Regions from separate parts of the Sporosarcina sp. P16b genome, predicted to be linked through region 1. Evidence: riboswitches for the same ligand, from Rfam matches in the RefSeq annotation. Region 1 holds a riboswitch; each other region holds the start of a gene.
The links. Region 1 has a riboswitch for cobalamin ahead of CSV77_RS08610 (ribonucleoside-diphosphate reductase subunit alpha). Riboswitches for the same ligand answer to the same signal wherever they lie in the genome.
Positions count from the first base shown of each region.

Region 1 (7,869 bases):
ATGAAAACGGTCGGTGTCATCAAAGAGGACCATATGAATAAGGTCGTGGAAATCGCTGCTCCGTTCGGTGTAGTTGCCGCAATCATCCCAACGACCAACCCAACATCGACGGCGTTCTTCAAAACGTTGATTTCATTGAAGACACGAAATTCCATTGTAGTTAGCCCTCACCCTTACGCAGTGGAATGCACACACGAAGCATTAAAAGTATGTGATGCAGCAGCGGTTGCAGCTGGAGCCCCTGAAGGTTTGATTCAATGTCTCACACTGGCTTCAATGGAAGCTACACAGCAATTAATGTCGCATAAAGACGTGAATCTTATCATTGCAACAGGCGGTAGTGCGCTCGTCAAAGCGGCATATAGCTCCGGTAAACCAGCTTACGGTGTAGGTCCTGGTAATGTACCAGTTTATATCGAACGTTCCGCAAAGATTGAAAAAGCGGTAAAAGATATCGTAGACAGCAAGTCATTCGATTACGGTACGATTTGTGCAACCGAGCAAGCCATCGTGGTTGATAAGCACGTTGTGGACCTGGTTACGCGTGAGCTGAAGAAAAATGGCGCGTATATTTTATCGGATGAAGAGAAAAAAGTTATGGAAGGTGTCATCTCGCCGGTACCCGGTAAGGTGAATCCGAAAGTGGTCGGTAAGAGCCCACAGTTCATCGCGAAAATGGCAGGCATTTCTTTACCAGAAGGTACGCGCCTGATTGTCGGGATGGAAACAAAAGTCGGTAAAGACGTACCGTTTTCATTGGAGAAACTATCACCTATTTTCGCTATGTATGTCGTCGACGGTGTGAAGCACTCGAAAGAAGTGTGCCTCGACTTACTGAACCTTGGCGGACGTGGACACAGCTTGGCACTACATACCGAAATCGATGCAGTAGCTCGTGAATTCGCTATGGAAATGCCAGTATCACGTATTTTGGTCAACACGATGTCCTCTGTTGGAGCAGTTGGTGGTACGACAGGCTTAATGCCATCATTCACATTAGGTTGCGGAACATTTGGCGGCAATATTACATCAGACAATGTCACAGCTACGCATTTGCTGAACATTAAGCGGATGGCATATGGCACGAAGGAAGTACAATTGCCGAAGCATTCAGAATCGGTAGAAAGCTCAAATGATCAGCTCGTATCCAGTGTGATGAACAATGTGTCAGCCGCAACAAACAACAACATTGATCCAGCATTAGTACAGAACTTAGTCAGTGAAATCGTTAAACAACTTACAAAATAAAACACTATTAGGAGGAAATAATTATGAACAGAGAAGGTACAGCATTAGGAATGGTAGAAACTAAAGGATTAATCGGTGCAATTGAGGCAGCAGACGCAATGGTGAAAGCAGCAAGCGTAAACTTAGTAGGTAAAGTACATGTTGGCGGTGGAATCGTAACAGTTATGGTACGCGGTGATGTAGGCGCAGTAAAAGCAGCAACAGATGCAGGTGCTGCTTCAGCACAACGTGTGGGCGAATTGCTTTCTGTTCACGTAATCCCAAGACCACATAACGAATTAGAATTGATGTTACCAAAAAGCGAATAATCACTGCTGACATAGTAGAAAGGCGTGAACTAGATGAATCAGCAATTGATTGAACAAATTGTCGGAGAAATTCTTGGACAGCTGGGCAAAAGTCCCGTTCAATTGCCGGAACGAGCGGTTCCCATTGCGGTTTCCGCCCGTCACGTACATTTACAGCCTGAACATGTGGAAGTATTGTTTGGCGCAGGGTATGAGTTGACACAGCGGTCCGAGCTTTCACAGCCGGGCCAATTCGCCGCCAATGAAACGGTGATGATTGCAGGACCTAAAAGCAGTATTGAACGTGTGCGTATTTTAGGCCCTGTCCGAAAAGCTACCCAAGTCGAGGTCAGCTTTACGGATGCCATGAAACTCGGCGTCAAGCCCCCACTTCGGGAATCCGGTAATATTGAGGGATCAGCACCGATTACATTAATCGGACCAAAAGGTAGTGTGCATATAGACCAAGGACTTATTATCGCGCAGGCACATATCCATATGGCACCTGCAGATGCTACGCGCTTTGGTGTGGAAGATGGAGAGTATGTCACGGTGGAAGCAGACGGAGTCCGAGCCATTTCATTCCGCAATGTCCGTATTCGGGTGAATGAGCGTTATCGTCTCGAAATGCATATTGATACCGATGAAGCAAATGCAGGTTTCATTACACAAGGATCAATTGGTCGTCTAGTGAAATCGGGTGACGCGAAAGAAGTGGCATCTGTACAAGCGACGACGGAAGCGGTGAAGGCGCCTACTCCAGTAAATGTTCCAGAGGCATATGAATTCACAAAAAAACTTTTGTCGGCTGAAGACGTGTCTGAGATTTCAGAAAAGGAAATCGTTATTAATAAAGGCACAATTGTTACGGCGCTAGCAAGAGATACAGCACGGGAACTCGGTAAAACGATATCGAGTAGAAAGTAGAAAAAGGTGATTACGCATGCGAATGGGTAGAGTGATTGGTAACGTATGGGCAACCCGTAAAGAGGATGGATTAGCAGGGCTTAAACTGTTAATCATCCAGCCGATTGATGCATACGGAAATAATATACAGTCGCATATGGTCGCGGCAGATCGGATTGGAGCAGGGGTTGGTGACGAGGTCCTCATTACGAGTGGCGGTTCTTCACGCTTTATTTTACCGAAAGAAAACCCGATCCCAATCGACGCGGTCATTATTGGTATTATCGATTCAACAGAAGTGAAAAGAGGTGATATACATGAGTCAAGCGATCGGAATGATTGAGACAAAAGGATTGATCGGATCGATTGAAGCGGCAGACGCGATGGTGAAAGCATCCAACGTGGAGTTGGTATCACAGGAGATGGTCGATGGTGGAATTGTTACGGTCATCGTTCAAGGTGATGTTGGAGCAGTACAGGCAGCTGTTGACGCAGGTCGCGACGCAGCAGCGCGTGTAGGTGAATTACTAGGTGCGCATGTAATACCGCGTCCCGATGATTCAGTGTATGGCATGGTGAAACCCCTAGTGTCGACTACTCCAGAAATTCCGCAAGTGAAGAAACTGGCAGAAGCGAAGAAGGCACCGAAGAAAGACTGAGGAATAGGTGTGTTATAAGTGCATTCCTCATATTGAAGTCTATATAAAGGAGTGTTTTTCATGGCTTTCAAACGACATAAAATTGCGGTCATCGGAGCTGGCCACACGGGCTCTACGGCTGCATTGATGGCTGCACAGAAGGAATTAGGTGACATTGTCTTAGTTGATATCCCGGATCTTTCCAATCCGACTAAAGGGAAAGCACTGGATCTTCTTCAGACGAGTCCTGTACAACAATTTAATTCCCGTATTACAGGTACATCCAATTACGAGGATATTGAAGGCGCCGCAATGGTTATCATTACAGCAGGTGTTGCACGTAAACCAGGTATGAGTCGAGATGATTTAGTTGCAACCAATGCAAAGATTATGCGTTCTGTTTCCGAACAAGTGAAACGTTACGCGCCAGACAGTACCGTGCTGATTTTAAGTAATCCAGTTGATGCGATGACATATGTATGTTATAAAACAACTGGCTTTCCTAAAAACCGCGTAATTGGACAATCAGGCGTGCTTGATACTGCGCGTTTCACTACGTTCATCTCGGAAGAACTAAATATATCCGTAGAGGATATTTCGGGCTTTGTACTTGGTGGACACGGAGATGATATGGTTCCACTTGTACGTTATTCGTACGCCGGCGGCATCCCATTGGATAAGATTATCTCGAACGAACGGCTAGAAGCAATTGTGGAGCGCACTCGAAAAGGCGGCGGTGAGATCGTCTCACTACTAGGTAACGGTAGCGCTTATTACGCACCGGCAGCGGCTTTGGTGGAGATGGCTGAAGCAATTATTAAAGATAAGAAACGAATTATGCCGTCCATTGCTTATTTAGAGGGCGAATATGGATATCAAAACATTTATTTAGGCGTACCCACTGTTCTGGGAGGCAATGGTATCGAGAGTGTGATTGAACTTCCGTTAACAAAGGAAGAACAAATAGCACTCGACAAGTCAGCTGACTCTGTCAGAGCAGTCATCGACATTTGCGAAAAGCAAATGTCCTAATCACTACGGATCTCTCTAAGTCGTAAAGAGGACTTAGGGAGATTTTTTTGTATAAAAAGTTATAAGGTCGTGTTTTAGTCTCTAAATGATAGAGAAATCATAGGTTCTCCTCGAAAATCTACAAATGTTAACAGGGAATTACAACTTTTATATTTACAACTATTTATTTGGGTGGTACAATAAACAGAATTCACTGAATTGTAAAGCATGTCTGTAGTATATTTACTGGGGTATATATACAAAGAATTCCTTCTTTTGACTTTGTAATGTAAGCGCTATCAAATGGACAATTATCATTAAATGCCGAAAAAAATGTTCTTTTATTCCCCGGCAAGGCATATACTACGAAAAATACAAAATCCAGGAGGTAATTCTTATGAAAAACAACAACTATCAGAACAATTCATCACTACCGGAGCAGAACGAAACATTCTATTTAATCACAGGTTACTCGGAGAATGGTTTCATCCACGGAATCACGTGGGAAGAAGCATATGTTCAAGGATTGGCGGAGTGCGGCTGTCTATGCGATCAACAACTAATGTAAGTAATGAAGAACACTCTACACGGGGTGCCTAGCACAAAACGATTGTGGACGTACTCACAATGTTTTTTGCATAGGTACCCTATTTAGTTATGTCATGATTCTTCTAATGCATACAAACGCTACCACCCACTATGTTAACCATGATAAAATGATAGCAATAAAATAAATGAGTTTGCACGATGCGCTGGTACCTATCAAGGTATAAAAGGGAATCCGTCAACCGGAGCTGTCCCCGCAACTGTATACACGGACGACCGCTAGAATTAGCCACTATGGAGACATGGGAAGGCACTTGCGGAAGGATGAAGTGAAGCCAGGAGACCTGCCACGTATCGAAAAAGCGACACTTTCTTCGGGGGTTGAGGAGTGGAAGCAAAAAAGGTATCTACATCTATGCATTTTTGTGTGTAGTATATTAAAGCTGCCTGACTTTGTTTCCTCATTCACAACTATTGCAATCATTTTGCCGAAGAGGCGGAATGATTGTTTTTTTGTTGTTTACGAAAGGAGACCGCGACATGACAGTAGTGGAACAGATAACCGAACGGGCACTATTGCAGTTATTGTATAAACAAGTAGAACAACAGCGTGGAAGGCCTGCGTATACGGGATTTCATCAAGTAGTAAAGAAACTGTTACAGGATGGGTTATACGATCGATGGATCTATGATTATTCAGTAACCGAAATCAAATGGCTTGGCTTACAGATTGTTGCTGAACGTGACCAATTGATCCCTTCTGCACTGTTGCAAACATATATGAATGAGTTTGTAACATCCGATTATTGTGATAAACAGATAGGTCTGCCTCAGGAGAGATTGATGCTCATAGCAATGGCCGCCATGCAACATGAAACTGTCCAGCGTCTGCGGAAAGTACAGGAAGCGTATTGGTTACTGAGCCATGGCTATGTGACGTTACCAGTTGAAGTGATGTTGTTTTTCGGTAAAACATTCTATGAGCGAAAGACGAGAGTCCAACAATATACTATGGATATTGCTGACAACAGAATTACATCATTTTTATCAAGCAAGATAAAAGAAAAGCATATATGTATACCCGATTATTTTATGGAACAAGTACAAGCGTGTGGCTCTTGGAGTTTATTTGAAGCTGAACAAGTTGAACGCATTTTGGGATTTTCACTTAGCCACTTCAATAGGGAAAGATTTCTTCATGCCACTGACGGTCTTACTATTGACTATAAAGAAATCTCAGCTATCGGTTTGATGAAGCAGCTGCTTGAAGGTGAAGGTATTGTAGTGCATTTTTACAATAAAGAAAGACAAGAAAAAGCGGCATTATCCACATATATTCAATTACCGAATGTAATGCAGGAGACGGAGCTGGCACGTACATGTACCATACTTGTACCTTTGCTGAACGGCATTGAGGGCTTATGGGAACATCCTTTACGGGTTGAAGTGGCGGGGTGGGAAATCGCTATAGCTGACCAGAATATTGATTTGCATTCAGAGAAGGCTCTTCTGTTTATTGAAGAAGTAGCGAGAGAAATAAACCACTACTTGAACGTAGCATCCTGTGAAAGCGGAATGCAAACACCTTTGCGCAAAGCAGCCACAGTTATGCATCGATCGATCAACGAAGCGACAAAACACCAGCAAACCGCAATGATCGATCGAGTAATTGCAGAACAGCGCCATACCGATCAAGGAGGTTCTGTTACGTTGGAGAAATCTTCTACCATTGAAACAGCAGAACTTTTGCAGCTGCTCATGAAAGCATGGAGTGGTGGAATTCCTGAAGTCCGACTTACCTGAATCCCTTCTATAGGCTCAGCTAATTTTGCGCGTAGCGGAACTGTTTATCCAAGATTCCTTAAAACGAAAGCCACTGGATGAAAAAGTCCGTGTTGTAGAGTTTTTAGATTTTGACTGGCTGACAGAATCAAAGGAAGATGGAAGATTTATGGAAAATGGGACACTCCTAGGAATTGATGTCACACTCTACCATCAAGTGGTGGTTTTGGAGGTGCAGGATTTACTAGAACAGTTTTCTGTTCAGGAAATGCGTACATTCGCATCTCTTCCTGTAATGGAATCGGAGCTTTTCTTATTGGGGGTAATAGAGATATTTTTTTCAAATCTACGTCTTATTCATGGTAGGATTAATCTGTGACTCATCCTAGGAGTGTCAGGAGGATTATTTTGAATAGAATCAGAAACATCACAACATTGCAGTGGATCTTATTCTTTCTGTTAGCATTCTGCTGTACCATTTCCATTGCTTTTGTAAATCATAATTATTCATTTTATGATCGACCGATCGCCAAGGTAATCCATGCAACAATAGAGGAAGAAACTGATGTAACAGACATGCATGGCAATAAAGATACGCTATTTGTCCAACACATCATAGCTAAGATCATGAATGGGGAAGAAAAAGGTCGGGAAATCCAGTTGGTAAATGAGTATTCATCCTCGGGGGCGTATGATCAACAGTACCATGTGGGAAATGAAGTTTTCGTCTCCATTGATTCTAAGGTAGAAGAACTAGCGGGGAGTATAACAGACGTAAAACGTGATAAATACGTATTGATCGTTGCATGGATCTTCGTATTTACACTGCTAATTGTCGGGCATAAGCAAGGACTATTGGCAATAGTAGGCTTTGTGATTAACGTCATGGTACTATCATTCGCTTTAGATATTTATGTGAAATTCTATGAGGTCAGTTTACTTGTGGTTTGCGGGATATGTATCTTGTTATTCACAACCATTTCACTCTTACTAGTCAGTGGCCGAAATGAAAAAACATATGCCGCAATTGTAGCTACGCTAGTCGCAACAATCATATCTCTTTCCATTACGTCTCTTGTCATCTGGATCACTTCAGGGAATGGGCTACGTTATGAAGAAATGCAGTTTTTGACGCGTCCTTATCACACGATCTTCATGGCCGGGTTGTTTATCGGATCCCTTGGAGCTATCATGGATGTGGCTATTACAATGTCGTCTTCGATGTTTGCATTATATGAAAGAGATCACACCATATCCGTTAAAGTACTGAAAGCATCTGGCGTAGATATCGGCAAAGATATTATGGGAACCATTACAAGCATTCTATTTTTTGCGTATATAAGTGGATCTATCCCCATGCTCATCCTCTATTTGAAAAACGCTTCACCCGTAGGATTTGCACTTTCGATGAATCTATCGCTGGAATTAGCACGTGCATTAGCGGGTGGCAT
Region 1 is NZ_PDYO01000005.1:161,008-168,876, reverse strand. It holds gene CSV77_RS08640 (aldehyde dehydrogenase family protein) at 1-1,248, shown strand, start outside; gene CSV77_RS08635 (BMC domain-containing protein) at 1,272-1,556, shown strand; gene pduL (phosphate propanoyltransferase) at 1,590-2,462, shown strand; gene CSV77_RS08625 (EutN/CcmL family microcompartment protein) at 2,479-2,784, shown strand; gene CSV77_RS08620 (BMC domain-containing protein) at 2,759-3,100, shown strand; gene mdh (malate dehydrogenase) at 3,161-4,111, shown strand; gene CSV77_RS16895 (hypothetical protein) at 4,488-4,658, shown strand; cobalamin riboswitch at 4,826-5,002, shown strand; gene CSV77_RS08610 (ribonucleoside-diphosphate reductase subunit alpha) at 5,177-6,439, shown strand; gene CSV77_RS08605 (hypothetical protein) at 6,465-6,797, shown strand; gene CSV77_RS08600 (YibE/F family protein) at 6,824-7,869, shown strand, end outside.

Region 2 (7,869 bases), on a different contig from region 1:
CCGTCACGATCGCGGCTATCGACGTGATCGACAGGGAAAATACAACCATTTTCATTTTTTTACGATTGGTGGATTTTATATAGTCGGTACGTTTCATTACTCATCACATCCCGTTCCATTCAGTATCTTTTGACAGTATGGGACGGTTATGGACGGATTAAACGGACTGTAGGAAAAGTTTAGACGTGTAACATTGAAACTGGTACCAGAAGAAGTGTATAATGAGTGAATCTATTTACTTAAGGCGGTGAACGAATGGAAGCGCCAAAATTGAAAGTTCAGCTCCGTTCCGTTATTCAACATCCAGACCAGCAAGCGGAAACGCATACGATGCAGGCGACTGGAGAGATCATTGAGAAAAAAGGGCAGGCCTACTTATTGTTTGAAGAACGGACAGAAGGAATGCCAGTAGTCCGAACGACCGTGAAATTACATGCCGAAGATGCCTTCATCATGCGTAAAGGTGGCGTGCAGATGCGCTTACCGTTCAGACAAGACGATGTCCGTTTCGGCACATACGGTAATGGTCCTGCCGTTATGGATTTAGCCGTTTATACCAATCAACTGGAGTGGGTACCTGGACGCTTTACCGTAGCGTACGACTTACATTCAGACGAAAGTTTATTAGGGAAATACCATTTGACAATAACCTACTCGGAGGTAACACAATGAATGCAGTAGAGCAGATTCAACATGAAATTAAAGAAGCGTTGCACGAAGCGATTGAGAAAGCACAACTAGTCGAAGGTGCGGATATTCCGGAAATTAAACTGGAATCACCAAGAAGTAAAGAGAACGGCGATTATGCAGCGAATATCGCAATGCAGTTGACAAAACTCGCGAAAAAGCCACCGCGTGCAATCGCGGAAAGTATCTTGGAGCATCTTGATACGACAAACACGGCAATCGACTCCATTGAAATTGCTGGACCCGGTTTCCTCAATATCCGCTTGAAAACAGACAGTCTCGGAGATATCGTGAAATCTGTCCTGGACCAAGGAGCAGACTACGGACGTTCCGACAGCGGACAGCAACAGAAGATCCAAGTTGAATTCGTTTCAGCGAACCCAACAGGCGACTTGCACTTAGGACACGCACGCGGGGCATCACTTGGTGATTCATTATGTAATATTCTTGACAAAGCAGGCTATGACGTAGCGCGTGAATACTACATCAATGACGCGGGTAATCAAATAAATAACTTAGCGTTATCGATTGACGTTCGTTATTTCGAAGCACTTGGATTAGAAAAAGAAATGCCGGAAGACGGCTACCGTGGTGCAGATATCATCGCCATCGCAAAAGGCCTCGTTGAACAATATGGAGACAAGTATGTCCATGTTCCAGAAGAAGAGCGACTTGCATTTTTCCGTGAACACGGCTTGAATATCGAATTAGATAAACTAAAGAAAGACTTAACGGACTTCCGCGTGCATTTCGACAACTGGTTCTCGGAAACGTCCCTATATAACAACGGCAAGATCGAAATCGCACTCCAAAAACTTCGTGAAAATGGCCATGTCTTTGAAGAAGACGGCGCGACTTGGTTCCGCTCCACTACATTTGGTGACGATAAAGACCGTGTATTAATCAAGCAAGACGGTTCATTCACGTACTTAACACCGGACATTGCCTATCACCAAGACAAGCTAAGTCGTGGATTTGATAAACTGATCAATATTTGGGGAGCAGACCACCACGGATATATTCCACGTATGAAAGCAGCAATCCAGGCGCTAGGTTATGACCGCGATACGCTCGAAGTAGAAGTGGCGCAAATGGTTCAGCTCTATAAAGACGGAGAAAAATTCAAAATGAGCAAGCGCACAGGAAAAGCGGTCACATTACGTGAACTCGTAGAAGAAGTCGGACTAGACGCTGTACGGTATTTCTTTGCGATGCGCTCAGGCGATGCACAAATGGACTTCGATTTAGATTTGGCGGTATCCAAATCCAATGAAAACCCCGTCTACTACGCACAATACGCGCACGCACGTATCTGTTCAATCCTACGTCAAGCAAAAGAACAGAACGTGGAAGCGTCAACGACAAACGTCACGCTATTGCAAGATGAGAAAGAATTGGAGCTACTGAAGAAGCTCGGAGATTTCCCGAAACTTATCAGCGACTCAGCTCGCATGCGCGCACCGCACCGCGTGACGACATATATTCAAGAACTAGCAGCTACATTCCATAGTTTCTACAATGCGAATAAAGTGCTCGACCCGGAAAATAAAGACCTGTCCGAGGCACGTTTGGCTTTGATCACAGCAACTAAAACGACGATTGCGAACGCATTGAAATTAGTTGGCGTTGAAGCACCGGAAAGAATGTAATATATCGAAAATGGCCAAGCAGATTTTTTACTGTTTGGCTTTTTTATGTCTTTGGAAGTACTGCCTGTCAAAGTTTCATCAAATCCAACGAAATATCCCAATAGCGCGATCTTCAAGCAGTTTGGCGCGGTTACATAGAGTAATTGCGCGGTGTTAAACACGAAATGCGCGGTCTCTTCCAGTTTTAGCGCGGTTCAACCTACCACCACAAGAACAGGTAGGAAGTGGGGATGACTTTTGAAAGATCAGCACCGCCCTGTACAACCCTCACTATTACCGCTATAATAAAGCATAATTACATATCTTCTAAAAGGTTCTCAATACTAGAGATGAAAAGTGAAATCGGTTCAAATCCGATGCGGTCCCGCCACTGTACGTGCTATGCACAAGCCAGGTCACCTGCCTTTTTAGAAAATGAAGTTCCGCAGCAACCTACGAGGATAGGTGTAATGGAAGAAGTCACGTCCTGATTTCATCCCACCTAATCCTTCGAATGATCGAAGGATTTTTTTCGTGTCTGCGACTTGCGTAATGCAACACACATATTAAAGGAGGAACACACATGAAGAAGTTTTTACAACTACTGCTGACAGCAATGCTCGCGGTACTACTACTCGCAGCATGTGGAAGCGATAGTGCAAAAGAAGAAACACCAGCAGATGAAAATCAAGCTGGCGAAGAAACGAAAACGGAACAAGCATCAACGGATACAACGAGTTATCCATACACTCTGACAGATGCGATTGGCAAAGAAGTTACATTTGAAAAAGTGCCGGAAACTGTCATTTCATTACTTCCAAGCAACACGGAAATTTTATACGGGATTGGTGCAGGAGATAAAGTCATTGCAGTAACAGAAAACGATGACTATCCTAAAGAGGTAACAGAGCTAGATACAGTAGGGGACTTTACGGTCAACATAGAAAAAGTGATTTCATTGCAACCGGAAGCGGTGTTCGCACATGAAATGATGTTGGGTTCGAATGAAGAAGGATTGAATCAGATTCGTGACGCAGGCATCCCTGTGATCGTTATACAGAATGCAGGAACATTTGAAGAGACATATGAAACGATTGAATTGATTGGTAAAGTTATGGACAAAAATGTGGAAGCGAATCAAATCGTTGAAGATATGAAAACGAAAGTCGCTGATATCGAAAAGAAAGCAGCGGACATTACGGACAAGAAGCGCGTGTTCATTGAAAACTCCGATGCGCCTGAAATTTACACGGCAGGAAAAGGAACTTTCCCACAACAGTTTTTGGATATGATCAATGCTGAAAACATCGTGACAGAAGAAGGTTGGATTATGATCAGTCCTGAAACGATTGTAGATGAAAATCCAGATGTAATTTTGGCAATATATAGCTATGTTCCAAACGTTGTAGAAAATATTAAGACGCGTGACGGGTTTGATGCAGTTACTGCGATCAAAGAAGATCGAGTCATTCAACTGGATGAAGATATTACAAGCCGTACAGGTCCGCGTTTGGCTGACGGATTAGAATCGTTTGCGAAAGCAGTCTATCCTGAGGTATTCGGTGAATAAAACTGCGCTCGCCTATGTCGTGTCGATTGCCATGCTCCTTGTGGCAATCTGGCTCGGCGTATCGATCGGTACAGTGAAAATACCAATAGAGACGCTATGGAATCAATCGGATGCGACCGCGAGTAATATTTTGTGGAAGATCCGTATGCCACGTGTGTTGTTGGCCGGAATTGTCGGTGCCTCACTGGCTATATCAGGAGCCGCGTTCCAAGGGCTTTTGAAAAACCCGTTAGCTGATCCTTACACCCTCGGAGTGTCATCCGGTGCCTCTGTCGGCGCCGTGATCACACTCTTTTTTGGTATATCGCTGCCGGTTCTTGGCGCGTTCACCTTACCTGTATTTAGTATGATGGGTGCCGCAATCACGATGTTTTTAGTGATCGGTTTTGCTCGAATGGTCGACCGATCAATGAAAATGGAGACGATCATTTTAACAGGAATCATTTTTGGCTCATTTCTCGGCTCCGTGCTGTCGCTGATGATCGCGTTAACGCAAGAAGAACTCCGTCAGATCGTCGGTTGGCTGCTTGGTAGCGTATCGATGCGCGGCTGGAATTATATTCTGATGGTCCTGCCGTTTTTTATCATCGGTACATTTATGCTGTGGCTTAATCGCCGCGAATTGAATGCTTTATTATTCGGTGAAGAACGTGCGCATCATCTTGGAGTCAATGTCAAACAACGTAAATTGATGATTTTGCTAGGCGGTTCGGTCTTAACTGGTTCCGCTGTTGCCGTGTCTGGAACAATCGGCTTCGTTGGCCTAGTGGTCCCGCATATGACAAGGATGTTATGGGGCTCCGATCACCGTCACGTCTTGCCGTTATCATTGTGTAACGGTGCATCATTATTGATCATTTGCGATCTCGTGGCGCGAACGATTATTTCACCGGCGGAATTACCGGTCGGTGTCATTACCGCATTCATTGGCGCTCCGGTGTTTGCCTATATCTTTTACAAACAACGTAGAAAAGGAGCGATGTGAAGATGTTGCAAGTGGACAATTTGTCGGGAGGCTACGGAAGAGAACCGATTGTGCGAAATGTGTCGTTCCACGTGGAAAAAGGAGAAGTTCTCGGGATTTTAGGGCCGAACGGGAGCGGGAAATCTACATTACTGAAAATTATATCGGGGATTTTGCCGAAACAAAGCGGTAGGGTAATGATTGCCGGAAAGCCTTCTGGTGCCTATACGCAGAAACAATTCGCACAGCAAGTAGCCGTCTTGCCACAGCTTCATGCCCATGCGTTTTCTCATAGCGTCAAAGACACCGTCGCGCTAGGTCGTTATCCGTATCAGACCGGAATTTTTTCAAGTTGGTCGGAGTTTGACGAGCAAGCAGTAAAAAAAGCGATGAATTATACAGGTGTCACGCGATACGAAAATACCGCCATTGAATTATTGTCAGGCGGCGAGCAACAACGCGTATTTGTTGCACAAGCACTAGCCCAGCAAGCACCTATTTTATTATTGGATGAACCGACAAATCACCTCGACATCGCACATCAGCAACAATTGCTCGATACGATCCGCAATCAAGCGAGACAGAAGGGGATCACGGTCATTTCGGTATTTCATGACATCAATCTCGCTGCTCTGTATTGCGATCGCTTGTTGCTATTAAAGAACGGAGAAGTAGCTTCAATCGGCGTGCCGCAAGACGTCGTGCTCGAGCAAGAGATTCATCATGTATACAATGCGCGTGTCAAAACACAGCCTCATCCTGAAATGCCGAAGCCTCAAATGACGCTGTTGCCGAACTTGCAAGAAAAGGTGGAGCTATTTACTGTAAGGAAGGCAGACATAACGATTAAGGAAGATCACGTATTGTTGCAATCAAGCCAATCGCTGAAGACGATTTCTTCCGCTGTCCATAATGCGGGACTTGGCTGGTACAAGACATTCGTCAATCGGGGCGTACGTGCGGATTATATGATTGATGATGTTCAACGGGAGAATACGGACTATTTGCGTACGCTTGGCTATCATCTGACAGATACAGTCGCGATGATGACAGCCGTTAGTCCCGAGCACGTTGAAGTAGAAGAGTACGAAGGAGAGTTCGGCTCGATTGTCGTGGCGGTGACAGCAGGTGTTGGAAACGCGGTGGATGTTTCGAAGTCTTGGCAACGTGAAGATATTCCTTACATAGGTACGATCAATACATGGGTATTCATTAACGGGGAATTAAGTGAAGAAGCTTTCGTCCAAGCATTGATTACCGCAACAGAAGCGAAAGTGAAAGCACTGCAAGACGAGCAAGTGAAAGATCCAGAATCCGGCACAGTCGCTACAGGTACTTCGACAGATAGCATGTTAATCGCATCTACACAACAAGGAGAATACTTGCCGTATGCGGGGCCCATTACTCAACTCGGCAAGTTGATCGGTAAAGGGGTCTATGATTGTACGGTGCGAGCTATTCATTCGTATCGATTAGCAGTTGGTGAGCACAGATGATCCCTGCACATTTTATTGCGATCGCCATTGGCATGGTGCTCGACCGGCTCATTGGGGATCCGCCTAACTGGCCGCATCCAGTCAAGTGGCTAGGTACGACGATTAGTAACTTGACGAAGCTATTGAATAAAGGCCGTATGCGGACAATAAAAGGGGCGATAGTCTGGTTGCTTATTTGTCTGACGACGTTTCTGCTCGTCATCTGGCTCGTCAGTATCGCGTATCGCCTGCATCTGTTGGCGGGTATCGCAATCGAAGCGCTGCTTATTGCGGCGGGACTTGCACAAAAGAGTTTGCGTGACGCAGCGTTGCTAGTCTATGAGCCATTGAAGTCAGGAGATATGAATGAAGCCCGTGAAAAACTCAGTTGGATTGTCGGCAGGGATACGAAGGAACTCGGTGAAAGTGAGATAGCCCGTGCTACGATTGAAACGGTTTCAGAAAACACGTCTGACGGGATCACGGCCCCATTATTTTGGGCATTCTTGCTCGGTGCACCTGGTCTATGGCTGTATAAAGCGATCAATACACTTGATTCCATGGTGGGGTACAACGATGAGCGTTATGGTGAATTTGGAAAAGTTTCGGCTCGTATAGATGATCTCTTTAACTGGATTCCTTCAAGAATGACAGGATTGCTCATTCTATTATTCACTCCAAACGAAGGTGGACATTCATTTACCAAGCGGATTAGCGGCTGGCTGGGCGATGCGAAAAAGCATTTGAGCCCAAATAGCGGCTATCTTGAAGCAGCAACGGCATGGCAACTCAATATTCAGTTGGGCGGATGCAGTACATATCGCGGAGTAGTGTCGGAACGGGCGATACTGGGTCCGGCAGTCATTGCGAATAAAGAACATATCCGCTCCGCTACTTACCAAATGCAAGTCGTGTCTTGGACATTCTGGTCACTTGGCACAGTAATAGGAGGGATTTTCTATGCGTTTGCCTGAACATGGCGCAAACAGTAAACGACTGTACACATCAATGAATATTCCTATGCCTGATGAAGTGTTGGATTTTAGTGAGAACTGCAATCCAGCAGGACCTCCGCCGTCTGTAATGGAAGCGTGGCCTACGTTGGTATCAACACTTAACAGCTATCCCGATCCAGACGGTCAGCCATTTCGTTCGGCTGTTTCGGTTTTTCATCAAGTAGACGAACAACACGTGCTCGTCGGCAATGGTGCGGCAGAAATACTATCTTTATTGGCAGGGCATTACCGAGGCAAACGAGTAATCATAATTGACCCAACCTTTTCCGAATATCGCGCTACGCTTGAAGTGAACGGTGCAGAGGTCGTATCGCTTCAAGCTAGTGAAGCAGAAGGTTTTGAATTGCCTATGCGTAAAATTCTAGAGGCATTACCTTTAGCGGATGCGATATATATATGCACGCCAAATAATCCGACAGGCTTGTTACCTTCAAAAAGCGAGCTAATAACGATTATAGAAGCGGCTAAAAGTAGTGCGACAGATGTTGTGCTAGACGAAGCATTCATTGATTTTGTCGATGAATCCAAG
Region 2 is NZ_PDYO01000002.1:67,819-75,687, reverse strand. It holds gene CSV77_RS03390 (transglycosylase domain-containing protein) at 1-97, opposite strand, end outside; gene CSV77_RS03385 (YwiB family protein) at 256-672, shown strand; gene argS (arginine--tRNA ligase) at 669-2,336, shown strand; cobalamin riboswitch at 2,631-2,757, shown strand; gene CSV77_RS03375 (ABC transporter substrate-binding protein) at 2,899-3,885, shown strand; gene CSV77_RS03370 (FecCD family ABC transporter permease) at 3,878-4,870, shown strand; gene CSV77_RS03365 (adenosylcobinamide amidohydrolase) at 4,873-6,345, shown strand; gene cbiB (adenosylcobinamide-phosphate synthase CbiB) at 6,345-7,298, shown strand; gene cobD (threonine-phosphate decarboxylase CobD) at 7,285-7,869, shown strand, end outside.
Region 2: another riboswitch for cobalamin. It lies ahead of CSV77_RS03375 (ABC transporter substrate-binding protein); the one in region 1 lies ahead of CSV77_RS08610 (ribonucleoside-diphosphate reductase subunit alpha).

Region 3 (7,869 bases), on a different contig from region 1:
CCCATCTGGGTAAGTTCGCTTTTTATCGAATTTGTACAATCTATTATTTATGATTGATGTTTTTGCTTAATTTCTTTCATTGTCAAACCGCCTACTCCCCAATTTGCATCCTGTATTTCTGTCACAATAACTCGTACTTGTTCAGGACGAACCTCCAGATTCTTGACCGTTGCTTCCGTGATGTCTTTGATTAACCCCTTAATCTGTTCTTTGTTTCTTCCTTCTAGCACTTGAACTTGAATGATTGGCATATTACACCTCTGTTTTATAGTTTTGTATTTCATGCTATATCACTACTACATCTATTACAACGCTCTTTAACTAATTCACTTCCATTGATAGTAGTACCTTCAATAAGCTTTATATACTTGATGGACATTCATCTGGTGTTTGATTATATTGTTAAGTTGAATTCAACAACACATCAATAAGGTCATATTATTCCTATACTAATGGGACGCAGAGCACGAAAAAGCCTCTCTATAATATGTAGGAGAGTTCATTCATTCCAGACAATAAAATCAGATTCACAGTGGAATACTGCGAAGCCGGATTTTTATCGTACAGTAGATGCGGCAATTCCTAATCGTTCACGTTCAATCCCACTAAGCTTATGCATATATTAACGGAAACAAAACATGACAAATGCATGCATTTGGGCTTGGGTTATGTAATAAACAAACCATGGAATGGAAGGTAATTAGTCATGAATCGCAATAATTACTTCATTCAATCCCAAAATCTTTCGAAACACCATTCTGCCACGTTCATTGGAATACGGATCCACTAATAGACTACCTGTAAGCTACTTCAGTAGTCTCCTCCATCATTGACTTATATGTCATGTCCTCAGGGCCACTTATATCGATAGATTGTAGCGCCGGTTCATAGTCCAGTATTAATGAACTTAATGATTTCATCACATTATCCAATGCTGTAGGTTGTGTATTAGAGCATGTCCATTTAGGTAAAATCATTACGGGGAGACGTCTAACTAGCTTCGATAAAATTGGAAAGAAGAACCTTTTGGACCGACTATCACCCCTGCACGTAATATGGCAACAGCTACAACCAATTTCTTTTCTGCCATACAGCCACACACTCTCCTGTACGCATACAATAAAATCATTCTATTTAAGATTCTTATAAGCCTATTTATTTAAATAACACTATTTAAAGCAATAGGCTTTGCTTTTTATATAAAAAGTATTTATACTAGTAGAAGAACGATGAAAACTATATGTGTTTTTTTAGTTTTCATTCTGTATACAGGGATAGGAGTACGATAAATGAAAGCACGTATTATGAAGGCTTTCCTTGAAGAAGTTCATGAGAAAAGTATGAAGTTCACAATGGATGATTTAGCCAAAAGACTGGGTATTAGCAAACGGACTTTGTATGAACACTTTTCTTCCAAAACAGAAATTTTAGATGCGATTATAGACTCAACATTACAGGAGTTCGACGAAAAAACCGATAGGATTATGAACGACCAAGAACTACCTCTTGTAGATAAGATTAAGAAAGTCATTACAGTCATTCCGAAATACAATGATTTTTATAACTGGCAAATTCTTGATCAGATGAAAAAAACGCATCCCGAACAATGGGAACGCGTCCACGCAGCACTTAATGAATGGGATGAACTCCGCGAATTGATTGAACAAGGAATTTATGAAGGAATCATTGCAGATCAAAACGTAGAGTTACTGATGAAGTTGATCATAGATGCAACGAACTCCACGCTTGATCGAAAGTTTTTCTATGAAAATCGTATGACTGTAACCGAAGCACTGGATTCCATAGTGGATATTCTGTTGTTTGGGTTTATTATAAAGCGATGAATAAATAAACTGATAAAACAAAAATAGTTTTACCGTTTTACACAAAATTGAAAGCGAGATGGAATTATGAGCCTCCACGCGAGTGAGGTAACGAATGAAAATTGGCAAGATGTCGCCTATTTATCCGTACACGAAAACCAAAAGAACTTTATTGAAAGCAATTCATTTTCACTAGCACAATCACAATTCGAACCAGAATGGAAGTCCATTGGATTATATGATGGAGAAGATTTAGTCGGTTATGCAATGCATGGACGTGAGGCAGATACAGGCAATGTATGGCTTGATCGCTTTATGATCGATCAGCATCACCAAGGAAAAGGCTATGCCAGCAGATTCCTAACACTTCTACTTACCAGAATGGAAGAAAAATATCAATGTGACAAGATTTATTTAAGTATTTATCCAGATAATAAAGCAGCGAAACACTTATATGAAAAGTTCGGATTTAAGTTAAATGGACAAATTGATGATTTGGGTGAATTCCCTTGTCTTATCATGGAACTTGACCTTCAAAGGAGTCCTTTGCAATGAGCTTTTCACCCAAGTTAAATCAATTGGATACGGAGCCAGTAGGACGTATCTTTTTGCGTTACTTAATACCGTCAACTATCGGTATGTTGTTGATGGCAATCAATATTGTAGCGGACGGCATCATGGTCGGTAATCGATTAGGTGCAGAAGCATTAGCGGGAGTCGGAATTTCGGCTCCCGTTTATACGATTTTTTTTGCTATTTCCCTATGGATTGGTATAGGTGCCGCCACGAAATACTCGATGGCAATGGGCTCCAAAGATGTGCTGAAAGCTCGTTCGATTTTCACACATGCTATTTTTTCCATTTTCTTATCCACCATTATAGTAGGTTTAACTGCTTTTATTTTTAGGGATCCGTTAGCTTACGCACTGGGAGCCAATACGACTACTTTCCCTTATGTTTCACAATATTTATTTGTCATTCTACTGTTTGGCTTTATCTTTACTGTAGAAAACACGTTTAGCATTTTCGTACGCAACGATGGAGCACCGAATCTGTCAATGACTGGGCTAATTGTGACATCTGTCGTCAACATCGTCCTGAATTATGTATTCTTATTTATTTTTGATTACGGTGTTGCCGGTGCTGCTTCCGCCACCATTATTGCATCATTCATAGGTATGCTAGTACTCGCAACCCACTTCTTAAAAAAGAACAATAACTTGAAACTGATTCGCTTGAAGTTTAATAAAAAGCTGTTTCTAGCCATTCTATTTGTTGGATTTCCAAGCTTCCTTTCCGAGCTAGGGATCTCTTTCTTTACCATTACACATAATATCGCGTTCGAACGGATGGCCGGCACGGAAGGTGTTGCGGCCTTCTCTATTTTGAACTATGTACACAGTGTCATGCTCATGCTGTTCCTTGGAATGGGTGGTGCGATTCAGCCACTTATCAGTTATTATCAAGGCTCCGGCAACCAGGCAAGGATGAGGGAAACTATAAAAAAGGCCACTCTCACCGTTGTCATTGCAGGTGCTGTGTTCTTCCTTGTCGGTCAATTCGCGGCAGGCCCTATCGTATCGATCTTCGGGGACTTCCCACAAGCCGTAAGAGATTTGGCTACTACAGGAATTAATCTATTTTTCTTCGCTTATTTATTCACAGGTACGAACTTTGTGATGATGACATATTATCAGTCTATCGGCAATGTACGGATGGCAATTTGGATCACTGCTTCTCGCGAAATTATCATTATGTTGATTTTCTTGATGATTTTACCCCACTTCTTTGGATTGAACGGTATTTGGTTGTCCATTCCAGCCTCTGAGTTTGTCGTATTTGTTGGTGTCTACTTATATCAAAGAAAAGCTCCTCGACATTCGTTAATTGGCTAGATTTTAAACCATAGAACGAGACGGAAACATAAATCGTTGTTCCAAGTAGCGTGTTCCTTAGGATTAGGGTCTGTTCGTGATGTAGTAGAGGATGCTGTCCTATTTTTGTTCCTTTCATAAATAAGAGTGATATACTAAAAGGGCAACTGAATATCGTGTTAGAGATAGGTGCGTTTATTTTTCTTAAACGCTTAAAAGGGAAATCGGTGAAAAACCGATGCTGTCCCGCAACTGTGAGTTGGAATATAATTCGTTACCACTGTTTCGCTGCAAGGGAAATGGGAAGGTGAATTATATGTCGAAGACGAGCCAGGAGACCTGCCTAGATCAGTACACACCAATACCCTACGCGGATAGGAGGTGTCAAGTGCGGCTTATGAAAAATCATACACAAGCCGACGTACGAAAAAACGGAATCAGGACATTCTTTAGGTGGCTTCGATATAGTTTCTGTCGATCCAACATAAATGTATTTCCTGCCGAACCGTTTAATTCGTCATGGCTTCCCACTTAACATCCTTCCTGGTATATACGGGACGGATGTTTTTTTATGTCAACGAACAATTACACACACGATGAGGAGAATGAATCATGCACAATCAAACAATCGAGGACTTTACAAACTTATTGAAGGACTCACTAATGTCAGGCCGTGTGGGTACTCACTCTACCCCCCTTCCCATATTGGTGAAAGATGTAAAGAAACAAATTTCCGAGGATAGCAGAAATAACTCAACAGAAAAAGTTAAACAATTGGTCAATTTAGATAAAGCATATCAAATCGTAGTAGCCGAATTAGTAGGCAGTAATTAATTCATAATAAAATACCCCTGACCTTGCCGTCAGGGGTATTAATCTGTTATAAACAATCTTTAATCACACGCTTATAATTCAACACGGAAAGCAAACCAAATATAGAATATAGTGCTGTGTAGATTAACATTACGATAATCGTTGGTGTCAGCATTTCAGTACCGAATAAAAACCAGCCGGATTTTACAGCAAAATAGCTGTGTAAGAGACCGACGACTAACGGAATACCAAAGTTAAATAACTGCTTTCGTTGAATCCCTTTTAGTAAATCCGTTTGTGTATAGCCTAATTTACGAAGAATAGTATAGTTCGACTTTTCATCTTCACTTTCGTCCATCTGCTTAAAGTATAGGATACAGCCTGACGTAACAAGGAACGCGAGGCCAAGGAATCCCACGATGAACATGATCATGCCAGCACTTTGCATCTGTTTCGTTCTTTCCTCAAGCTTTGATTCATGTCCTGCCCATTCGTTTATTCCCAACACATTAAATAGTTCATTCGCTTTTTCGAGATCATTTTCATTCTCGATATCCACGCCATGATACTCAGTAAATTCGGGTGTAATGGAAGGATCTTTATCTACATTCATTTTCCGGAATACTTGATCATCCACTACCGCAACAACAAAACCATAAGTTACACGTGTTGGAAGAACTGCTACTCTTTCCGTCCCTTTCAGTGTCAGATTATATACATGCTCTTTGCCTTGGAATACTACTTGCTGATTCCTTTGAAACTTTAAGAATTTTTCCGTCAGACTATCGGAGTTGACGAAGAGCACTCCCTTTTCTGCTACGTCTATCTCCGACAATACTGCATCACTAATGACAATCATCTGTGTATCGGTATAACTCATATCTTGACTTTCTTCACCTGTAAAAGACATAACTCTCGACAAATCAACAGGTATAGTCAATAGATCAATAGCTGACTCTGAAAAGGCTATGTCTTCACTGTCAAGTGTCTGCGTAAATTCCATTGCACGCGTAGTATCAGGAATGGTAAAGTCGGCAGGAATAGTTCGCTGCACTGACTTCTCTACTGAGTAATACGATATATAACTTAATGAAAGTAATGCTATGGATAGTGCAGATAAAGATGTAATAATCATTAATAAAAGAGAATTGGATCTCATCCGAAACATAATCGAAGAGAGTGATAGCACGTCGTTAACGTTCAGATATCCCCCTTTGCGTTTACGAATCAAGTTAAAGATAAAGCTGACAGATCCTTTATAAAATAAATAGGTGCCTACGATCACAGAAGCTAATATGACGATCATCACTAGAAATAGCTGATTTCCAAGAAATACACTACTAAATAATCGGGATGATAAATAATAGCCGGATACAATGAGGAGAATACCGAACACACCGATGATCGCCTGGAATACTGTCATCTTTTTCACCCGCTGTTGTGTCACGGTAGTCACACGGAACAACGACAATATACTTTGACGTTTAATGAATAGTGCATTCATGATCAAAATCAATACAAAGATTGCTGCAAATACGATCAGCGTCTGAAGTAATGCCTCCGAAGAGAAACGCAAAGTCGCAACATCCGTTACACCAGTGACCTTAAATAGAATCAGCATGAGTAATCGTGACATCGAAAACCCTAAGAATATCCCTACAATGAGAGAACCGACGTATAAAACGAAATTCTCCACACTTAAAATACGGAAAACAGTTCCTTTCGTCATCCCAATCAATTGGAATAATCCAATCTCCTTACTGCGTCGTTTAATGAATAGATTGTTAGCATATAGCAAGAATACAGACACAATAACAATCAGAAAAACTGAACCTGATTTAATGGCTGCAGCACCTTTTCTTCCTTCTGTTGCATCGTCCAATGCTGGATCGAATTGCAAAGTCACGAATGAAAAGTACAAGCCTATACTAAAAATCAGCGCAAAGATATACACATAATAATGCTTGAGGTTTTTCTTGATATTACGGAAGATTAGTTGATTAAGCGTCATGTTGCACACCACCCAGCACACCTTGCGTTTTGATTATGTCATTAAAAAATTCATTACGCGTTTGGTCTCCTTTATTCAGTTGCGTATAAATTTGTCCGTCTTTGATGAACACGACACGCTCACTAAAACTTGCGGCGAGAGGATCATGGGTGACCATGACGATAGAGGCATTTCGTTTCGTATTGAGATCACTTAGTTTATTCAATAAATCGGATGCCGCCTTTGAGTCAAGAGCGCCTGTCGGTTCATCCGCAAAAATGATGCTCGGATCATGGATGAATGCTCGTGCGGCAGATGTCCTTTGCTTTTGCCCCCCTGATATTTCATTTGGATATTTAGTAGCGATTTCCGAAATACCCAATTCCTCCGCCACTGCATGAAACTTTTCATTGGCTAATTTTCTAGACACTTTTTGCACGGATAGTGGAAGTAGTATGTTTTCTTTTACTGTTAACGTATCGAGTAGGTTATAGTCCTGAAAGATGAAGCCCAGATGACGTTTTCGAAATTCCGCCATTTGCTTTTCTTTCATGTCGTTGAGATTCTGCCCTTCTATACTGATCGTTCCCTGGCTAACACGATCAATAGATGAAAGCACGTTCAATAGAGTCGTTTTCCCCGAGCCTGATGCCCCCATGATGCTGACGAATTCACCTTTTTGTACTTTGAGGTCCAGCGCACTCAATACTTCTTGTTTATTGAATTTATTGCCGTATGTTTTATAGATTTTTGTTGCTTGTAAAATCACCATGTCTATCACTCCTTGTTCATTCTATCTTAATCAATGTATAGATTTTTCTCCTGCCTTTAATATGACAATTAGAAAAAGCATGTGACGATTATGTCACATGCCTCTACATACGCGCTATACGGATCAATTCATTTTCTTTCGCAAAGATCAAAGAGAACCGCGTACCTTCTCCTACTGTTGAATCTACTTTAAATGTAATCAAAAGGGATTCTGCTACTTGTTTTACTAAGTACAGCCCCATTCCTGTGGCAGCATGATGTTGATGGTTTGCTGTTCCAGTAAAACCTTTATCGAATATGCGAGACAAGTCCCTTGGAGCAATTCCCTGCCCAACATCTTCGATCGATAGCGTGATGATTCCATCCTTACTAGTACTCCGGATACTTATGTCCGAATCCTCGCTGTATTTCACCGCATTCGTCAGCAATTGCCTGATAATGAAGCCGAGCCATTTTGCATCAGTCAAAACTTCTTCAGTTTCCAATGATATATCAAAACCAATGCGCTTTTGCATACACCATTGTCTTAACAATTTTATCTCTTGAAATAGCAATTTCTGCACGTCTGTCTTTTCGATATATAAATCATTCCGAATGA
Region 3 is NZ_PDYO01000006.1:97,358-105,226, reverse strand. It holds gene CSV77_RS09405 (4-oxalocrotonate tautomerase) at 48-284, opposite strand; gene CSV77_RS09400 (TetR/AcrR family transcriptional regulator) at 1,290-1,844, shown strand; gene CSV77_RS09395 (GNAT family N-acetyltransferase) at 1,911-2,378, shown strand; gene CSV77_RS09390 (MATE family efflux transporter) at 2,375-3,718, shown strand; cobalamin riboswitch at 3,868-4,058, shown strand; gene CSV77_RS09385 (hypothetical protein) at 4,310-4,531, shown strand; gene CSV77_RS09380 (ABC transporter permease) at 4,578-6,521, opposite strand; gene CSV77_RS09375 (ABC transporter ATP-binding protein) at 6,511-7,272, opposite strand; gene CSV77_RS09370 (sensor histidine kinase) at 7,376-7,869, opposite strand, start outside.
Region 3: another riboswitch for cobalamin. It lies ahead of CSV77_RS09385 (hypothetical protein); the one in region 1 lies ahead of CSV77_RS08610 (ribonucleoside-diphosphate reductase subunit alpha).

Region 4 (7,869 bases), on a different contig from region 1:
ACATATGCCACGTGAAATAAGCATGTGACAGTTCGGCAAGCGGTCCGACAACAGCACTTGCTGAAGCGAGTACACCCGCAATCCACAACACGATCCGTTTTCGTGGCCATTTACGCAAGCGGCTTTGCCGGTTGGAATGAAAGACAGCGCCCCCGTAGAATACGATGGCGAGCAACGCAAGCATCCCAAATAACCAATCGGTTGCACTGATATAGGAATCATGTGGCATGAGGCATAAGCTTTTCCGCCGAGCGTGCATTCCGTTGCGCGGACTTGATGAGCAACAAACCTGCCGCAATCATCAAAATCGCAGTAACGTTCCAAACGATATCATACGGAACAATGTCCACGTGATATCGGATCTGATGTATGCGCATGACCTTGTGTTGAATGGTCCCGTCATACAATTGGAACGCACCGCCCCCGAGTAACTTGCCACCCCAGAACATCTTATGCCATAACGCATGCCTTCTGCGCAAATCCGCCACTAAATACAACCCTCCCACTGTCGCAAACCAACTAAATGCATGAAACAAACCATCCGATACCAATCCAACCGCCACCGTAGATTTATCATAAAACTTATGCCAATGAAGTAGCTGGTGGAATACTGTCTCATCTAAAAACGCCACGAACCCGAGTCCGAATAATATACCCGCCCATAGATTTCTCTTCTGATAACTTCTTCGGTTCGTCCAGTTTTTCACTTGCAACACAGCCATCTATTACTCACTCCTTTCCTTTTATACGCAGTGTTCCCTAAAAATGCGGCATTTAAAACATGTTGCGTGGCTAGTAGAGCGGATGGGTAGACTCATAGAACGCTCTGTCTCGAAGTATGATCGGATATCCGTAGACATTGAGCGGATACACGGTCGTATAGAGCGTCTTACCGGGGTCTATGATCGGATACGCGTCGCGATAGAGCGGATGGACGAACACATAGAGCGCACTCCGCTGAAGTATGATCGGATACCTGTAAACATTGAGCGTACACACATCCACACCTGAAAGCCTTCATGATAAAAATATAGTAGCCATCCAATATTTTCACTGTAACTTTTCCCGCGTAATCTGCTAGAATACGAATAAAGGGAGTGAGAGCCGTGAAAATTGTTATTGCGCCTGATGCATTTAAGGGAAGCTTGCATGCAGAAGAAGCGGCCGACGCTATATATAGTGGCGTAAAAAAAGTATATCCGCACGCAGAAGTCGTCCGTTTACCGGTTGCGGATGGTGGTGAGGGGACGCTGTCTGTCCTCATGTCATCAACTGGGGGGACGTTGCGAACCGTGTCTGTGCAAGATCCGCTTGGTCGCGCAATGGATGCGCACTTTGGTGTGCTTGGTGACGGCGAGACAGCGGTCATTGAAATGGCACAAGCGTCCGGTTTGCTGTTGCTTGCGGATCATGAACTCGATCCAATGAAAGCATCAACATTTGGTACAGGGCAATTAATTCGTCATGCGCTTGATGCAGGTTACAGGAAAATGATTATTGGACTTGGCGGGAGTGCGACGAATGATGGGGGAACAGGCTTGCTCGAAGCACTAGGCGTTCGATTTTTAGCTGATGGACAGTTAGTGCAGATGAATGGCTCAACGCTGTCAATAATCGATGAAATTGATATCACGCAACTGGATAAACGTGTGCTGGAGACAGACATTCGCATTGCGTCCGACGTGGACAATCCGTTTGTCGGTGAGCAGGGTGCGTCATTCGTTTTCGGTCCGCAAAAAGGGGCGGATGCAGAGATGGTTCTGCGTCTGGATGAAGGGTTACGTCATCTAGCGGACATGACGGAAAGGCAGACGGGCGTGCGATTGCATGAGCTGCGCGGTGCGGGAGCGGCTGGGGGAAGTGCTGGGGCATTACTTGCGTATTGTGGCGCTTATCTTGAAAGTGGAATTGATGTCGTGCTCGAAGCGATGGATTTCGCAAAGCATCTATCTTCAGCAGATTTCATCGTCACAGGGGAAGGGAAGACAGACCGGCAGACGCTTGCAGGCAAGGCATTAATGGGGATTGCCAAGCTTGCGAGAGTAGAGAATGTTCCGGTCATCGTCATTTCAGGAGCGATTGAAGAAGCGGCGCGTCAAGAACTACTTGAGTGGTTCACCGAATTGCATTCATTAGACGATGGAGAGAAATCGTTAGCTGAATTGATGGCACAAGCAGCAAAGTTATTGGAGAACAAAGCGTCAATTGTCCTGCAACATAGACAGTAGAAAATAGTTTTTTCTTATACCATGCATAGCTAGTAGGCGAGTAGGGTATAGAATCACAAGGAGGTGGTCAGATGTTTCAAGACGCGATTGACTGGCTTGTAGGGCCGGTGACTAATTTCATTTGGACATATGTTTTAATTGGACTTTTATTGGCCGCGGGTTTATATTTCACGATTCGCACGAAATTTGTACAAGTGCGCTTATTTGGTGAGATGTTCCGTCTGATTGTAGAGAAGAAGGATAACAATGACGGGGTATCGCCGTTCCAGGCATTCACAATTAGTGCCGCGTCACGCGTAGGAACAGGTAACGTAGCTGGGGTAGCCCTAGCGATCGGAATTGGTGGGCCTGGTGCGGTATTCTGGATGTGGGTGATCGCCGTAATCGGCATGGCGACTGGATTCATCGAAAGTACATTGGCACAAGTATATAAAGTGAAAGATGGTGACACATTCCGCGGAGGGCCGGCGTATTACATGCAAAAAGCGCTAGGCTGGCGGAAACTCGGAATTGTCTTCGCGATTTTACTGACGATGAGTTTCGGATTCATATTTAACGCAGTACAATCCAACACCATCAGTCAGTCATTCACTGAAGTATTCGGCATTCCGAACTGGAGTGTCGGGGTTGGCTTAATGCTAATAACAGGGATTATCGTCTTCGGTGGCGTCAAACGGATTGTAAAAGTAACACAAACCATCGTACCCATCATGGCGACTTTCTATATTTTGGTAGCGTTATATATCGTGATTATGAATATTTCAGAAGTTCCAGGCATTATTGTATTGATATTCGAGCATGCTTTCGGAATTAAAGAAGTCATGGGTGGCGGAATCGGGATGGCCATGATGCAAGGTGTACGTCGCGGTCTCTTCTCCAATGAAGCAGGTATGGGTAGTGTGCCAAACGCGGCTGCTACAGCGAACGTATCGCATCCGGCAAAACAAGGATTGGTACAAAGTCTAGGTGTGTTTTTCGATACCATCATCATCTGTTCTGCGACCGCATTCATCATTTTGCTTGGCGGATTGTATCAAACAGGTGAAACAAACGGTATCATCTTGACACAAAACTCCATGGCTGTACAAGTAGGCGCATGGGCACCGTACTTCATTGCCGGTGCTATCATGTTCTTCGCCTTCAGTTCTATCATCGGTAACTATTATTATGGCGAAACCAATATTGAATTCATTCATGCCAACATCGTATGGAAACGAATCTATCAAGTTCTTGTACTGGTCATGGTATACTTCGGTGCAATCGCAAAAGTACAAGTTGTATGGGATATGGCCGACCTATTCATGGGACTAATGGCCATCATTAACTTAATCGTCATTCTACTACTTGGTAAAATCGCCTTTAAAGTACTGGACGACTTCACTAAACAACGTAAAGCCGGCAGAAACCCTGTCTTCAAGTCAGCCAGCATCCCTGAATTAAAAGGCGCGGAATGTTGGGAAGAGACAGCGGAAAAACCAGAAGATCGTTTGTAATGGGGGTGATTTGTGGATGTAAGGGATATGATTTCTCAATCTTTAACTTATCACCATGTATAAGTTAGGATTATAGCGGAAATCCCTTATTCACACACTCCTAAGTTTAAAGCATTCACACAAACCATTTAGTCAAGAAGTAAAAAGTTTGATATACTATAAAATACTGAATAACAAAAATCGAATCGTAGTTCAGAAGAAGGATTCTGAACTTCGGTTCGATTTTTGTTTTGCATGTTTGAACACAACATGTTAGGGTTATATATGAATCAACACACTATATATAGTGTGTAACAGCAAATAGATGAATTGGTACCCACCACGTTTAAAAGGGAATCCGCCACTAACGGAGCTGCCCCCGCAACTGAGGGCACGGACGACTATCTTATAAAACCACTGCTTCGGCGGGAAGGAAAGATGGAAGAACGATGTGCCAGCCAGTAGACCTGCCAGTCATCTCAGCAAAACATTCTTCGGGGTTGGAGAGTGAAAGCACAAAGCAGTCTTATTTCAGTCTGCCTAAAACTTTCCGCGATCTACTAAGCGTCAATTGACGACTCCCGATTTTATTGGGAGTTTTTTTATTTAGTACATAACCGAATTAATTAACTAAAGGGAGCGGATATCATGGCTATTATTCAAGAAACTAAGGGACTTAATCTAGTGTTGGAAAACTTACAAGAAGAATTCGGCAAGAAACAAATGGAGCCGTTAATCGAAGCGAGTGAGAAATTCCAAGAGCGCCACCCGGCTAGCACGGCAACTGAATGGACGAACGCGATGGTGCTGGAGTCTTTAAGCCGTATTGATGAAGCAAATACGTATTGGACGTTTGTAGCGGCACGAATTTATTTATTCGACGTCTATGCAAAGCAACAAGCATTGCGTGGGGCGGATGCTTATACCGACTTTGCGAAAAATGTAGAACGCTTGGTGGAACAAGGTTTATATACATCCGTTCTGACAGAGAAATACAGCCTAGATGAGCTTCAGGAAATCGGTAAACTACTCGATCCTTCCCGTGATCTATTATTCACATATATCGGTTTGAAAACATTGGTAGACCGATACGTAACCGTAAACTTTAAGAAACAGCCAGTGGAGCTGCCGCAAGAGCGCTGGTTGATCATCGCGATGACACTAATGCAAGACGAAACAGTAGACCGCATTCATAAAGTTGGCGAAGCATACTGGGCGATGAGCAATTTATACATGACGGTCGCGACACCTACATTATCGAATGCAGGCAAGATGCACGGTCAGCTATCCAGTTGCTTTATCGATACAGTGGATGATTCCTTACAAGGGATCTACAACAGCAACACCGATATCGCGAACTTGTCGAAATTCGGTGGCGGTATCGGCGTCTATATGGGGAAAGTTCGTTCTCGTGGTGCATCGATTCGTGGTTTCGAAGGCGCGTCAAGCGGTGTTCTGCCATGGATCAAACAGTTGAACAATACGGCAGTCAGTGTCGATCAACTCGGTCAACGTCAAGGTGCCGTAGCCGTTTATCTCGACGTATGGCATCAAGACATCTTCACATTCCTTGATCTCAAGCTCAATAACGGCGATGACCGTTTACGTGCACATGACATTTTCACAGGCGTTTGCTTGCCAGACTTGTTCATGGAGAAAGTCGAGTCCCGTGAAGACTGGCATTTATTCGATCCACATGAAGTCCGCACGAAAATGGGCTATTCATTGGAAGACTTCTATGATGAAACGAAAGGACAAGGAACATTCCGCGAGAAGTATGAGGAATGCGTCCGTAATGAAGATTTATCACGAGAGACGGTTTCCGCGATTGAAATTATGAAACGTATCTTGCGTAGCCAGCTCGAGACAGGAACGCCTTTCATGTTCTATCGCGACGAAGTAAACCGCATGAATCCGAATAAGCATGAAGGTATGATTTATTCTAGTAATTTGTGTTAACAATAGCACCTTCAGTCAGTAATGGCTGTCGAAAACTCCGTTAAACGGGGGAACTCTTATTTAGTAAGACAATCCCGTGCTAAATCTCAACTTTTGTAGTATCATCAAATAAAGAACATTTGTTCTATAGGGGATGATATTTGTGGAAAAGCCATTTGGTTTTGTTTACGAGACTACAAATACAGTTAATAATATGAAATACATTGGAAAATGTATTTACGGTCGGATAAATAATTGGGAAACATATTTGGGTTCAGGTCTTTATTTGAAAAGGGCTATTAAAAAGTATGGTAAGGAAAAGTTTATCAGGGTAATTCTGGTTGAGGCATACTCAGATATAGAGTTGAATCAACTTGAGGAATATTATATTTCTAAACGAAATGCTGTAGAATCAAAGGAATATTATAATATTAAAATGACATCTATTGGCGGAGATTGTTTTACAACAAACCCAAACAAAGAGCATATCCGCAGTTTAAGAGTGAAACAAATGACAGGCGCTTCAAATCATCAATACGGGAAACCAAAAACCAAAAAGATGATTGAAGCAGTCAAAAAGAAGAACTCAAAAGCAATTATAATAGATGGAATTGAATATTCATCAATAACTGCAGCATCTGTTGCACTTTCCCTTTATTGTACAACAATTTCGTATAGATTAGACTGTGATAACTTTCCTAGCTATAAGAGAATTGTCCCGAAATCACTAAGACCGACCAACAAACATGCTGCTTGTAAATGCCAAGTCCATGACGTGGTATATGAAAGTATTGCAAAGGCGGCATTAGCTCATGGCATTTCTACACATGCTATGAGAAACCGTATGTATTCCCGTAACTTTCCAGACCATCATATTATAGTTGAGTAAATGCCTAACGACTATCGAAAGCATAGCTAGTTGAAATAGCACTAGTGAAGAAGCGAGTAGAGTACCCCTCAAGCGAGGCCCTGATGAAAAACAGGGATAATTCATAAAGGGAAAAGCGGAGCATCCTACCAGGTCGTGCTGGGGATGATGATATAGTCTCCTCTGCATGGTGACATGCAGCAGCAATTAATTGCGGATTAAGCTTTGCGAGCTTAATTGAAGAAGAGGACTGAAATACTGCAAAATATGTCAGCGAGTACACATGAATCCGTAACACTAGAAGACGATATGGTCGTCACACGCACAAAGCCAGGTGATTTCGTTGTATGTAACCTGTCATCGATTAACCTTGGAAGAGCAGTAACGGCAGACGTGCTAGACCGTTTGATCAAAATTCAAGTGCGTATGCTCGACAACGTCATCGATCAGAACCAAATCCCAGTTGTACAAGCGCAACGCACCAATGCACGCTACCGTGGAATTGGACTCGGCACATTCGGCTGGCACCATTTACTCGCGTTGAAAAACATTCAGTGGGAATCGGACGAAGCGGTGGATTTCGCAGACGAGCTATATGAAAATATTGCGTATTTGACAATTAAAGCCTCAATGGAATTATCAAAAGAAAAAGGCGCGTATCCATTATTTGATGGATCGGACTGGCAAACGGGTGAATACTTTGAGCAACGCGAATACGATTCAAATAAATGGCGTGAACTGCGCATGGATGTGGCAATGAACGGTATGCGTAACGGCTATTTAATGGCAGTCGCACCGAACAGTTCGACATCGGTTATCGCAGGCTCAACAGCGTCAATCGACCCAGTATTCAAGCCGTTTTACCATGAAGAGAAGAAAGACTATAAATTACCGGTCATTGCACCGGATTTGAACCACAACACGTATGACATCTACCGTCGTTCAGCTTACATCGTCGATCAGCGTTGGTCGATCAAGCAAAACGCCGCTCGTCAGCAGCATATCGATCAGTCGATTTCATTCAATATTTATGTACCGAACTCGATCCGCGCATCTGTGATTTTGGATTTGCACTTGCAGGCATGGAAATCGGGCATGAAAACCACGTACTATATGCGTTCAACTGCAGCGGAAATTGAGGAGTGTGAGTGGTGTCATTCTTAATCGCCTATGCATCCTGGAGCGGCAACACGCAGGAAGTAGCGGAATTGATTACAGAAAGTCTCCAAAGTGAAGGCGTCGAAGTCGATACTCATCGTATCGGCATCGGTGTCCTCCCTGATATTAAAAAATACGACGCGTTTTGTCTCGGTTCATTCACATGGGAAAAAGGTGCAACACCGGATGAAGTCAAAGATTTCGT
Region 4 is NZ_PDYO01000002.1:173,044-180,912, reverse strand. It holds gene CSV77_RS03935 (cytochrome c oxidase assembly protein) at 1-229, opposite strand, end outside; gene CSV77_RS03930 (DUF2243 domain-containing protein) at 219-722, opposite strand; gene CSV77_RS03925 (glycerate kinase) at 1,107-2,228, shown strand; gene CSV77_RS03920 (alanine/glycine:cation symporter family protein) at 2,300-3,721, shown strand; cobalamin riboswitch at 4,015-4,189, shown strand; partial or broken gene CSV77_RS03915 (ribonucleotide reductase N-terminal alpha domain-containing protein) at 4,349-5,656, shown strand; gene CSV77_RS03910 (GIY-YIG nuclease family protein) at 5,802-6,527, shown strand; partial or broken gene CSV77_RS03905 (ribonucleoside-diphosphate reductase subunit alpha) at 6,756-7,670, shown strand; gene CSV77_RS03900 (flavodoxin) at 7,658-7,869, shown strand, end outside.
Region 4: another riboswitch for cobalamin. It lies ahead of CSV77_RS03915 (ribonucleotide reductase N-terminal alpha domain-containing protein); the one in region 1 lies ahead of CSV77_RS08610 (ribonucleoside-diphosphate reductase subunit alpha).